3 regions of the Sporosarcina sp. Y1004 genome follow, and region 3 is predicted to be linked to each of the others. Evidence: predicted binding sites of a transcription regulator. Region 3 holds the regulator's gene; each other region holds the start of a gene.

Region 1 (4,289 bases), on a different contig from region 3:
GCTGTCAACGCGCTTATTTACGAGGTGCTTTTCTAGCAGGTGGTTCCGTTAATAATCCGGAAACGTCTTCCTATCATCTTGAAATCTTTTCAATCTATAAAGAACACAGTGAAGACCTAGTCGATCTGATGAACAAATACCATTTGAATGCAAAATCCATTGAACGTAAAAAAGGATATATCGCGTATTTAAAGGAAGCCGAAAAAATATCGGATTTTCTAAGTATTGTCGGTGCGCATGTTTCCTTAATGAAGTTTGAAGATGTACGGATTATACGGGATATGCGGAACAGTGTGAATCGTCTTGTGAATTGTGAAACAGCGAATATGAACAAAACGATAGGAGCTGCACAGCGCCAAGTTGAAAATATAAAGTTCATCGAAAGAACAATCGGCCTTGCGGAACTACCTGAAAGACTACAAGAAATCGCAAGACTTCGGGTGGACAATCAGGACATCACTTTAAAAGAGCTCGGAGAATTAGTTACGGGCGGAATGGTAAGTAAGTCAGGTGTAAACCATCGTTTAAGAAAAATAGAAGAAATTGCGGAAAACCTTCGCAGTGGTGGACTCGGCAGTCGGTGAATCCGATGTCGGACCAAGAGAGGAGTAGATACTGTCATGGCAGAAAGAACAGTTGAAGTGAAGATGAAAACGGGGTTACAAGCACGGCAAGCAGCCCTTTTTGTTCAAGAGGCAAATCGATTTATGGCGGATATATTTTTGAAAAAAGACGAACGCCAAGTGAATGCGAAAAGTATAATGGGGATTATGAGTCTTGCCATTGCACGAGGAACAAGCGTAACACTGATTGCAGAAGGAAATGACGAAGAACAAGCTTTAGAATCACTTGTCAATCTGGTTGGAAACGAAAATTGATATAACTCGCCGTTACTGCTGTCTGAAGACATGTAGAAGCGGTTTTTTTCTTTTCAGAAAAAAGCTTTGGTATCGGGAAGAAGATTCGTGTCTCACCGTGAAATCACCAGTTAAGTAAATAAAAAAGCCGATTCTCCAAAAATGGAAAATCGGCTTTCTAACTAATTATTTTGTTTTAGGTGCGTCTTTCATATCACTGCGTGTGATGATATGGTCAATTAAGCCATATTCTTTTGCACGTTCAGCTGTCATGAAGTTGTCGCGATCCGTATCCTTCGCGATAACTTCGACCGGTTGCCCAGTACGCTCTGAAAGAATCAAGTTCAGTTTTTCGCGAATGAATAAGATATGCTTAGCAGCAATTTCAATTTCTGTTGCTTGTCCTTGTGCTCCTCCAAGTGGTTGGTGGATCATAACTTCAGCATTAGGAAGCGCATAGCGTTTACCTTTAGTACCGGCAGCGAGTAGGAACGAGCCCATTGATGCAGCCATTCCTATGCAGATTGTTTGAATGTCAGGTTTGATGAATTGCATCGTATCAAAGATTGCCATTCCAGCTGTAACGCTTCCTCCAGGACTGTTGATATAAATGGAAATGTCCTTATCTGGATCTTCAGCTTCTAGGAATAGAAGTTGAGCAACGATAGAGTTCGCAACGTTGTCATCGATTCCACTTCCGAGCATGATAATACGGTCTTTCAATAGACGGGAATAGATGTCGTAAGCACGTTCACCACGGCTAGTCTGTTCAATTACTGTAGGTATTAGATTCATTCCATTTCCTCCTTCAAGGTGGATAGATTGTAGGTCTATTGAAACTAGATATCGTTTCAACTGTAACTTTATCATACATAGTATGGTCAACGAAGGTCAAATATAACGCTTTAAAATAAGCATTGCAATCGTGTTGCCGCACTAGTATACTTAGTCTTGTCTGTTACAACAGAACATTATATAATAAGGCAACGCCCTCGTGGTGCAACGGATAGCACGTGAGCCTCCGAAGCTTAAGATGTGAGTTCGATTCTCGCCGAGGGCATTTAAAGTGACGTTGCAACAACGTTATTGGTCGCGAGCACTACGCGACCTCCGATAACCTCCTTTCATTTACGTAGAAAATACGTATTTTGAATGGGGGTTTTTTCGTTGTCTGAAAACAGTGAATGCATCGCTATTAGCGGAAGTCAATAAAGCGATTGGGCGAGCAGTCGAAAACCCGAAAACCCGGCCGCCCAAATCCCCTATAAATACAGTTTTTTCGCTATAGCGGAAGTATTTGGGAGTGTGTATAATCAGAATAGTGCCAAAATAAAATTTCATTGGGGGTTATTTTATTGAAAATGTGGTACAAGCGTTGGGTAGTGGTATGGGGTGGCACGTTTGGCGTATTATTTGTCATATGGCTATTTACACCGGAAGTAGAGCCGGAAGTCGAAGTGGATGTGGTGGTAGAGTATTACGACACGCACGCAAAAAAGTTAGCGAAAGAATAAGGTACGACATTAAATGGATTCATATATAAGGAGCGGAAAGCCTAGTGCAATCAAGTACAGGCTTTTTTCGTTTAGTCATGCGGATATCGCACGACATAAAAAGAGCCGCGCCATCAAGCGTAGCTCTTTTCGGTTTTCCTTATTATTCAATCGTCAGAATATCGTTTATTCCGTACAGCTTACCGTTGCGTTCGAGCGTCTTCATGGCGTTTACAATCCGTTCTAGTGTTTCGAAGTTTAAGGACTTGCTGCCACCTTTGCAATGTAAAGTACCTAATAAAGGAAACGTAATCAGTTGTGAAATTAAAAGCCCAGACGGTGTGCGATCACTTGGAACACGAAGAAATAGATCGTACGAGAAAAGTTTATCGTTAAAAGTTAAATTATGATAAAAGCAAATTCATCAGCTATCGCTGATTTTGCAAATACAGATGGTCATGGAGTTTTTAATCTTTTCGACTATTTCCATTCTGAGTACTTTCAGCAATTGTGGAAGTTGCTTTCTTAAAATCATTATTAATAGTAGGTGAAGAGGCCTTTACAGGATCTCCATAGGCTGTAAAAGTAGTTGGATCTTTCTTTTTCTTGTCAGCACTTGCATTCATGTTCATATTTTGATTAGTCATTATTTTAGAACCTCCTATTGTAATTTCAAATGTCGTCAAGCGTGAAGTGAAACCATTTAGTCATTAATTAACTTTAGAATCTCCAATAACGCGCTTACTATGCATCTCAAATAGAGTTCTTATCTTTTTGGAGCGAAGAACAAGCGGCGCATATTTGAAATAGAAAAAGGAAGGCGATTTTTGCCTAACTTTTTTGTTTTGATCAAAGTTTTAGATTCTCATAGTTACTTCAATTCCTTTTTAACAATATTCGTTTACCTACATATACTAAGTGTCACTGGGCGTATTTCCTGAAGACAAAGGAGTGTTTATTTGGATTGGCTAATAATCACTTTGTTCGGAGTTATTTTCTGCTTACTTATTTTAATCATTACATTAGCATTACCTTTAGCTAAACAAAAGCAATGGTAGCAAAATAACGTTCCCGTCATACAATATTTCGAGGAGTGATGAAATTGGAACGTCCTATGTTCCGGGGAAGTTTTAAACCGTTCGTTTCCCCGCTAGATCCATGTCCGCCTATACTGGAAAAGACATTTGTTTTACCTCCGCAGATTTTTACGAATTTTCAGCAGCCTGGCCTTCCACAGTATTCACCTGCAGAAGCACTGCGCCGCGGAACGCTTTGGCCAGCGTTTGATGATGGGTACTCACGGGAAGAGGGGATTTCATGAACGCGTTTGAAGAAGAACGCCATATGATGTTGAAGGTGCAACAGGCAGACTTTGTAGTTGTCGAGCTAACGTTGTACACTAATACCCATCCCGATGACGCTGAAGCGCTAGATCAGTGGCGGGAAGCAATTAAAGAAGCTGCTAATGTACGGCGCCAATATGAAAATAAATACGGGCCCTTATCTCTGACATCTATACCATCAAAACAGGCCATTGAAATCGGCTGGCGCTGGAATCAAGAACCATGGCCATGGCAACGATGAGAAGGGAGATTAGCTATGTGGGTCTATGAGAAAAAACTGTTGTATCCGGTTGAGGTAAGTACATGTAATCCAACGCTTGCGAAATACCTGAGGGAACAATACGGAGGTGCAGACGGGGAACTTGCGGCTGCGCTCCGTTATATGAACCAACGTTATACGGTTCCGGGTAAGGTGATTGGGCTATTGAATGACATCGCAACGGAAGAGTTTTCACATCTAGAAATGCTTGCGACAATGATTTATAAATTAACGAAAGATGCGACACCTGAACAACTTGTCGAAGCTGGACTAGGCGATCATTTTGTCAACCACGGACATGATCTCTTCTACGAAAATGCGGCTGGAGTACCGTTTA
Region 2 (4,289 bases), on a different contig from region 3:
GAAATTCAGGTTTGAAATAATCGCCTAACATTTCTAGCATCGTAACGGATTCGTGTACCGTTTTATTGAAACCGACGCTCACTTTTTTGTCGCCTGTTCCAGCGTTACTTGTCATAATAATAACCGTATCTTTGAAACTGACTGTCCGACCATGTGAATCTGTTAATCGACCATCCTCCATAATCTGAAGGAACATATTTTGAACGTCTGGATGCGCTTTTTCAATTTCGTCAAGGAGTAAAATTGAATACGGATTCCGGCGTATTTGTTCTGTTAATTGGCCAGCGTCTTCATGCCCAACATAACCTGGAGGGGAGCCAATAATTTTAGACACCGCATGTTTCTCCATATATTCACTCATATCGAGACGGATTAACGTGTCACGTGAACCAAATAATTCTTCTGCTAGGACTTTTGTGATTTCTGTTTTACCAACACCCGTTGGACCGACAAATAAGAAGGAGCCAATGGGACGGTTTTTCGATTTAAGTCCCGCACGGCTACGACGGATTGCTTTTGCAATTTTATCAACCGCTTCTTCTTGACCTATGACTTTTTTATTGAGATTTTCCTGAAGACCTTTCATTTTCACCTGTTCTGCCGCTTGTAGTTTTGTCACAGGAATTCCTGTTTTCTCTTCGACAATTAACTCAATATCTGCAACAGAAACTTCTATTTTTTTAGCTTCCCCATTTTGTTTCGCTTCTTCCAATTGTTTACGTAATTGAATTTCTTCATAACGTAAATTTGCCGCTTTTTCATAGTCTTCCAATTCTGCTGCTTGTTCTTTTTCTTGAATGATTTCGCCCAGACGCACTCCAAGTGAATCTGAATCCGAATTAGGGATGACGTGTGCAAGGTTTAAACGTGACCCGACTTCATCCATCAAATCAATCGCTTTGTCCGGTAAAAAGCGGTCTTGAATATAACGTTGTGATAAGGTGACAAATGCTTGAATCGCTTCATCTGTATAGTGTACTTCATGGAAGTTTTCGTAACGTCCTTTTATTCCACTTAAGATTTTAATCGTATCTTCTGCCGATGGTTCCTTGACGATAATCGGTTGGAACCGACGTTCAAGTGCGGCATCTTTTTCGATTTGACGATATTCTTTCAATGTCGTTGCCCCGATGAGTTGCAAACCTCCCCGTGCTAAGGCTGGCTTCAAAATATTACCGGCATCCATTTGCGATCCTTCTGTTGAACCCGCACCAACGAGTAGGTGAATTTCATCGATGAATAAAATAACATCTGTCCGGACTTGAAGTTCTTCAATGAGTTGTTTCATCCGCTCTTCAAACTGACCACGAATGCCTGTATTGGTAACAAGTGAAGCAACATCTAGTAAGTACACTTCTTTATTCTTTAGTTTCACCGGAACATCGCCTTCATGGATTTTTACTGCGAGCCCTTCGGCGATTGCTGTTTTACCAACTCCAGGCTCACCAATTAGCACTGGGTTGTTTTTATTTCTTCTATTTAACGTTTCAATGACGCGTTTCACTTCTTGATCGCGTCCGATGACTGGATCAATCAGTCCATTTCTTGCATCATTTGATATATTTTTACCAAGTTGGTCTAACAAACCGTTGCCGTGACCTTCTTGTGTTTGCTTTGTTTGAGTTCTTGCCTGTTGGCCGCCGTTAGCTTGGGAAAAGGGATTCGCATTGTTGCTAAATGACGGCATCTTACCTGCTTGTAATTGACTTTGGATTTCTTGAAAGCATGGATGACACATATTAATGTGCATTCCTTGCTGATTTACTTGAAATCTCAAACTCATCGTCGCTTCGTTTTTATCACAATGTTGACATTTCATGTTCTATTCCTCCCTCAATTTTTCATTTATCTATCTTTCCTGACTTTGACTATATTTGATCTATGCACTTATTATACACTGACCTTTTTTGACTTTCAAGAAACTTGCTTGCATATCCTTGAATATTTTTAATGAAGACTACACGTAAAATCAGCTTAGCCACATGATCCTCAAATAAAAAAACTGTCAACCAAATCCATTACCGTGGACTTGAATGACAGTTTTTTATTAGATAAACAAGCTAAGCAGTAGTACAACACCAAGACCAACGACCGAGGTCGTGAATAATAACAGGCCCCAGGTTTTAAACGTATCTTTAATGGATAAGTTAAAGTACTCTTTAAACAACCAGAAGGATGCGTCATTTACGTGAGTAATTGTATTACTTCCTGCCGCTGTTGCTAAAACCATTAATACAGGATTCACATCAAATGTATGAATTAGCGGACCTACAATACCAGCAGCAGTAATTGCAGAAACAACACCCGTCCCCGTAGCAATACGTAACATTGCAGTAATGACCCAGGCCATAATTAATGGCGATACACTTGTATTTTCCATCATTCCTGCGATGAAGTCACCAATACCTGTATCCAAAATGATCTGTTTGAAAGCTCCACCAGCACCAACAATGAAGATAATCATCGCAATACCTTCAATAGCACCTGAGAACGAATTCATAACTTCCGGCATTGTTCTACCTCTGCGTATGCCGAATACATAAATGGCAACCAATACAGCGAGAATCATGCTAATTTCGGCACTACCAAGGAAATTAATAATTTGATAGAACATCGTTCCTTCTTCTATAAAGAAATCCAAAATCGTTGCCGATGTAATGATGATTGCTGGCAATAACGGTACAATTATACTTACAGCAAATCCAGGCATTTCATCTTCAGCAAATTCTTTCGGCTTCTTCAACATCGGTGGTACAGGACGATCCAAATTACGTAGCATTCTAGGTAAAATAATACCTGCTGCAATTACTGATGGAATGACTACGATCAGTCCCAATATGTAAACCATCCCCATGTCTGCACCATAAGCCTCAACAAGTGCAGTTGGTCCAGGTTGTGGTGGGAATATACTATGCGCCATTGTAGCCGAGGCAACCATCGTGATACCTAAGCGTAAATATGGAATTTTCGCTTCAATTGCAATACTGATGACAAGTGGTGCCAATATGATAAACGCCACTTCATAAAATACTGAGACACCAAAAATGGCACCAACAATTAAAATTGCCCATTCAACATTCTTTACGCCAAACTTGTTCAATAAGGTAGAAGCTACCCGTTGAGCAGCACCGGAATCCACCATTAATTTACCAAGCACAGCACCCATTCCGATAATGATTGCCAAACTTCCGAGCGTTCCTCCAAAACCTGTCTTTATCGATACGACGACCATATCTAATGTTAACCCGTTTAAAATACCTACCAATATCGCAACAATCAAAAGGGCAAGTACACTATTCAGTTTTACCACGATGTTCAAGTAAAGAAGCAACGCTACACCAAGAGCTACCCAAATAAGCGGTAAATAAGTTATAATCCAATCCATCTTTATTCTCCCCCCAAGTCTACTTTCAGTTTGTTCTAATAGCTTCGAATTGCTTTTACGCATGTGGACTGACATTTCTAATTATTGATGGTCAGTCAAGCACAGTAACCTTGTAACCGCTTACTCCAAACCAATTAATCAACACTTTCGATATTTGCAGATTATCATGCATCATTTATGCGTTGCCTAGCTTTACACACCAATAGTAGACAACACCACAAATACCTCTCTCCGAAAGAAAAGCTCTTAACTCTCATCTGTTTTCAGATAAATCGGTTTAGTAAACCGATTTACTTCACTCAGTATATAATGAAAGTGCTTTCAATATCAAATAAAAATTCAATTCTGTGAAATATCCTCTCCTCATGCTTGGCTCTTTTTCATTTTTACTATGTATCTAAAACTTTTTTCACCTAATATAACTTCCGAATTAAGGAAATATCAATCTACGAATTTGCGGATGAACATGGAATTCCGTTATTGAAAGGGAATAACTGCAAAAGAGCATCGGCAAAGTTCTCCCGATGCTCTTCTTCAATACAATGATTCTTCTTACCGGACCTACTGCTCCACTTGACCAACCCATGAATGCCCGTCCCTCGGCTGATGAAAGTCACTCAACGTCCATTTCAATTGTTTTTTTCAATTGTTTCAAGTGACGTTTTTCATGCAATCCGACAAATAGAAACCATTGACTCAATGGAATTTGTCCAAATATCGGATGTTTGAGTGATTTATCACGGAGCACTTCTTTTGTGCTTGTTTCATACACATCTAATAAGAAGATACGGGAATGATAGAGTTCATTTTTCATTTCTACTTTTGATTTATACTCTTTTGTCGGAACTGTAAACTCCGGTGCTTCCACTTTAATTAAGCGATTCGTAGACAATGCTATCGGTTT
Region 3 (4,289 bases):
GGGGAAGTATTCATTTAACTTCTCGTACCAATTCAAAATGTATTGCCTCCAATGGTTTATTTACTGGATTGTAAGACCGAGGAAAAAAGAAGGGCAAGAAAAATCCTCTATTGCTCTGTTTACCCATGTATTCAAAATGATAAACTTTTTTCAACTTCAATCCGAAAAATGAAACTATTTTGCTGATAGCCCGTATACTAACTATCAGCAAAAAATCTTCAAGATGGAAAAGGGTGTATTTTATGCTTAACTTACTATTATTTTCTATAATTACGGGCGTTGTATTCAGTTTATTAATCGTACCTTTTATCCTCAGCAGTCAAACGAAACGTGTCACAGATGATGCGCAATCGCCGATTGCCTTCAATAGAGGTGCCGCAATAGCTACAGTAGCGATTATCTCTGCTATTTTGGTATTTTTGTTTTACTATTTGACTAATATGGATCGCAACTGGACGTCGCTTTGGATTGCGTTTCTAGTCGTTACACTTCTAGGAGCCATTTCCGCTGGCGGTAAAGATCGTAAAGTGAAAGGTATTTTGTTCCTGGGCGCACTTGTGTTTGGCGTTTATATTTTAAGTGCTCCGCTATTCAATGCCAATAAGAAATACAAAGCGGTTGAGATGGATCAGAAAGTTGAAATCACAGCTTTTGACGAAACGAAAACGCCAGCAAGTGTCCCTCCGAAATTTGCAAGAAATAAAATGAAGAAAGCGTTCGGGCAAGTACCGAATACAAGTTATTATGAACTTGGCAGTCTGCAGATTCAAAAAGTAGATGGTAAATTCGTCTACATTGCACCCGTTGAGTTTTCTGGCTTTTTTAAATGGCTAAATGCGGATACAACTCCGGGTTATTTCACGATGAGCGCGACGGATTCAGCAGATAATCCTAAATTTGTGGAAGCAGAAATGGCTTACACGCCATCGTCATTCTTCCATAAGCAAGTTGAGCGTCATATACGAATGAAAATGCCGAACCTCATCTTTTATGGAGATGTACAACTTGAAATTGATGATGAAGGAAAGCCGCATTATATACGTTCATACGGTGAATTCATCAGCGCACGTAATGGTTTTGACGTAAAGGGAATTGTAGTCGTTGATCCTGAGAGTGGTAGTGTGAAGAAATATTCGCTAAAAGATGTTCCAGAATATATTGATGGCGCTGTTTCACCTGAAGCTGTCAGTTTGCAGAACAGCTATTTCGGTAATTATATCCATGGTTTCTGGAATTCAATCATTGGGAAGAAAGACGTTAAACTACCGTCTGATGAAGGAACAGAGGCGAATGTCAGTCCAATCTTCGATGAAGATGGCCATATGTATTACTTCACCGATTTCACTAGCCCGAAAGAAGGCGTCGATTCGATGCTAGGCTATGCGTTGACTGACGGGAGAACAGGTAAAGCCACATATTATACAGGTAATCTAGAAGAGTCCTATATGGATTCTCAAGGAGCACTTCAAATCATAGAAAAGAAATTCATAGAAAAGAAATGGTCGGGAGAAATGCCAGTCTTGTATAACTTCTACGGAGAAGCTAGCTGGTTGACACCGGTACTCGATTCAAATGGATTCCTACAAAATTACTTCATCGTATCAGCATCGAATCCGGAGATTTCGGTCTACGGAAATACGCCAAATGAAGCGTTAAAGTTATATAAAACAGCTCTTCAACGCGGAAGTAGCAGTGTGGATGGCAGTTCAGGCGCCGAAGAGGCGAAGGTGGCGGTAACTGTCGTGCGTGTCTTTAAAGAACGCGTTGGCGACTTTACACTGATTTCATTTTTAGCGGAGGATGGACGTAACTTCATCGTTTCTTCTGAAACTGTGCCGCTTGCCATTTATATTCAAGCAGGCGATAAACTTGCCGTAACGTATTTAGAAACGGGAGAACTATTCTTGCCGGTTAAAGAATTGACGAATGTTAGCGTGGAATAGAGGGTAAAGGAGTGTAAGGCTATACGCCTTGCACTCCATTTTTTTGTTTAGAGACTAAAAGATCACCTACTATGCCGATGCTAAGGGAATCCCCTCCTTCTTGGTGCATATCGATTGCAGTGCGAACAGAGAGTCCTGTACAATCAAGTCAAAGATAGTCAAAGTCAACGGCTTATTCCCCCAGTAGGAAAGAGGTGAGGACATGCGAAACATTTCCGACATTATAGAAGGATATTTGAAGGCAATAATCGAAGAGGAACAGTGTGGAACGATTGAAATTAAGCGCAATGAAGTTGCTGAAAAATTCCAATGCGTACCATCGCAGATCAACTACGTCATTAAGACCCGTTTTACAGCGGAAAGAGGGTATGCAGTTGAGTCTAAGCGAGGTGGCGGTGGTTATATACGCATATTCCGCGTGCAGGCAAATTCTCGTAAAGAATTAATTGAACATATTCTAGAGGGTATCCAGTCAGGAGCCTCCTTTACAATGGCCCTGGATGTCGTCTACAGACTAATTGAGGAAGACGTTATATCAGAGCGCGAGTCAAAGCTTATTCTCGCCGCTGTCGATCGAACAACAATCCATCAGCCACTTCCCGAACGTGATATTATACGTGCACGTATTTTGCAAGCGATGCTTTTGACGCTCATTTACGAGCAGCTAAATTGATTGATAATCTAACTGATTTGAGGTGGCTTTCAATGATATGTGAAAATTGTAAAGAACGGCCCGCATCCGTCAGCATCACTCAAGAAAGCGTGGTCGGATCCATGGAACATCATTTATGTGAGAAGTGCGCCTTCCAATCACATACATTAATTTTTGATCCTAATCAGGAACCGCTGTCGATTCAACAGTTTCTATCGCACTGGTTCAGCGGTTCAGAATCATTTCAGGAACAGCAGCCGAAAAGAGGGGAACAGTTGACAGGACCTGAATGTCCTTCATGCGGTTTGACGTTCCCGAAATTTCTCGATATCGGGAAATTTGGCTGTGCGGCATGTTACGACACGTTCCGTGAAAGACTTCCATACGTCTTTGGGAAACTGCACAACGGACGTTCGTCACATACGGGTAAAATCCCAGTTTCTTTTAATGAGCTTTATGCCGTTAAAAAGAAGATTGATGAGATTCGGGTCAAAATGAAAGATGCTATCGAAGCCGAACGTTTTGAAGAAGCGGCAGAATTACGTGACGAAGCGAATACACTCAAGCAACACCTTTCCCATGGAGGTGAAGAAAACGATGTCGATTGAAAAATTCATGCGTAATGCGGTAACCACCTGGATGATAGCTTATGGAGAAAACTCAGATATCGTGATGTCTACACGGGTTCGGCTTGCACGTAATTTAACAGGCTATCGTTTTCCAATCGCCATCACGGAAGAAGAGGCCATGGCGGTTGATAGGGCGGTTACAGGCGTCTTGCTTGATGCTGTAGAAAACGGGTATACCTACACCAAGATGTCGGATCTCCCTGCACTGGAACGACAAGTGCTCGTTGAGAAGCATTTAATCAGTCCACAACTTGCAGCACCTAATCGGCACGGGGCTGTCTTGCTATCGGAAGATGAGACCGTGAGTGTCATGGTCAATGAAGAAGACCATATTCGGATCCAATGCATCTGTCCAGGGCTTCAGCTGGAAGATGCATATAAACAGGCAGACCGAGTAGATGATTATTTGGAAAAAGAGCTACCATACGCGTTTGATGAGGATTTCGGTTTTTTGACAAGCTGCCCGTCAAATACGGGAACCGGCATGCGCGCATCAGTCATGATGCATTTGCCTGCACTTACCATTACCAAACAGATTGAACGTATAATTCCGGCTATTTCACGACTTGGCATGATTGTCCGTGGAAGTTATGGAGAAGGAAGCGAAGCGCCCGGCAATATCTATCAAGTGTCAAATCAGACAACGCTTGGTAAAACGGAGCAGGAGATATTAAAAGACCTTAGGAACATTACATCTCGCCTGATTGCTCATGAACGGAAATCACGGGAGTTGTTACTTGCAAAGTCACGGATTTCACTTGAGAACAGGTTATTCCGTTCGCTCGGTACAATCAGCTATGCACGTCTGTTACCGTCAGGAGAAGCTGCTCGATGTCTTTCCGACGTCAGGCTCGGAATCGATCTAGGGATTATCCAGGACGTTGATGTGTCGATCTTAAATGAGTTGATGATATTTATGCAACCGGGTTTTTTGCAGCAATATGCAAGTACGGAGTTATCCCAGGAAGAACGGGATATCTTCAGGGCGAAATTGTTCCGCGAACGGCTTAACGTTGAAAGAACAGTGCCGCCGGTTGAAAAAGAAGCGGAAGAGTGAGCAACTAT

The links. The regulator CtsR, encoded in region 3, represses protease genes until heat stress. The targets are predictions, from matches to a motif close to ATGGTCAATAAAGGTCAAACA.
Region 1: a site for CtsR is predicted at 1,735-1,755, ahead of clpP (ATP-dependent Clp endopeptidase proteolytic subunit ClpP). Genes of this name have one in related genera too.
Region 2: a site for CtsR is predicted at 1,895-1,915, ahead of AC25Y6_RS07360 (ATP-dependent Clp protease ATP-binding subunit). Genes of this name have one in related genera too.

The regions. Positions count from the first base shown of each region.
Region 1 covers NZ_JBYHFQ010000006.1:33,502-37,790, forward strand. Annotated here, with positions in the region: gene whiA (DNA-binding protein WhiA) at 1-584, shown strand, start outside; gene AC25Y6_RS06025 (HPr family phosphocarrier protein) at 621-878, shown strand; gene clpP (ATP-dependent Clp endopeptidase proteolytic subunit ClpP) at 1,044-1,652, opposite strand; tRNA gene AC25Y6_RS06035 (tRNA-Arg) at 1,846-1,917, shown strand; gene AC25Y6_RS06040 (hypothetical protein) at 2,213-2,371, shown strand; gene AC25Y6_RS06045 (hypothetical protein) at 2,818-2,997, opposite strand; gene AC25Y6_RS06050 (spore coat associated protein CotJA) at 3,465-3,671, shown strand; gene AC25Y6_RS06055 (spore coat protein CotJB) at 3,668-3,934, shown strand; gene AC25Y6_RS06060 (manganese catalase family protein) at 3,950-4,289, shown strand, end outside.
Region 2 covers NZ_JBYHFQ010000007.1:114,253-118,541, forward strand. Annotated here, with positions in the region: gene AC25Y6_RS07360 (ATP-dependent Clp protease ATP-binding subunit) at 1-1,819, opposite strand, end outside; gene AC25Y6_RS07365 (gluconate:H+ symporter) at 2,048-3,385, opposite strand; gene AC25Y6_RS07370 (DinB family protein) at 3,999-4,289, opposite strand, start outside.
Region 3 covers NZ_JBYHFQ010000001.1:108,256-112,544, reverse strand. Annotated here, with positions in the region: gene AC25Y6_RS00665 (GNAT family N-acetyltransferase) at 1-36, opposite strand, end outside; gene AC25Y6_RS00660 (hypothetical protein) at 243-1,943, shown strand; gene AC25Y6_RS00655 (CtsR family transcriptional regulator) at 2,146-2,616, shown strand; gene AC25Y6_RS00650 (UvrB/UvrC motif-containing protein) at 2,649-3,203, shown strand; gene mcsB (protein-arginine kinase McsB) at 3,193-4,281, shown strand.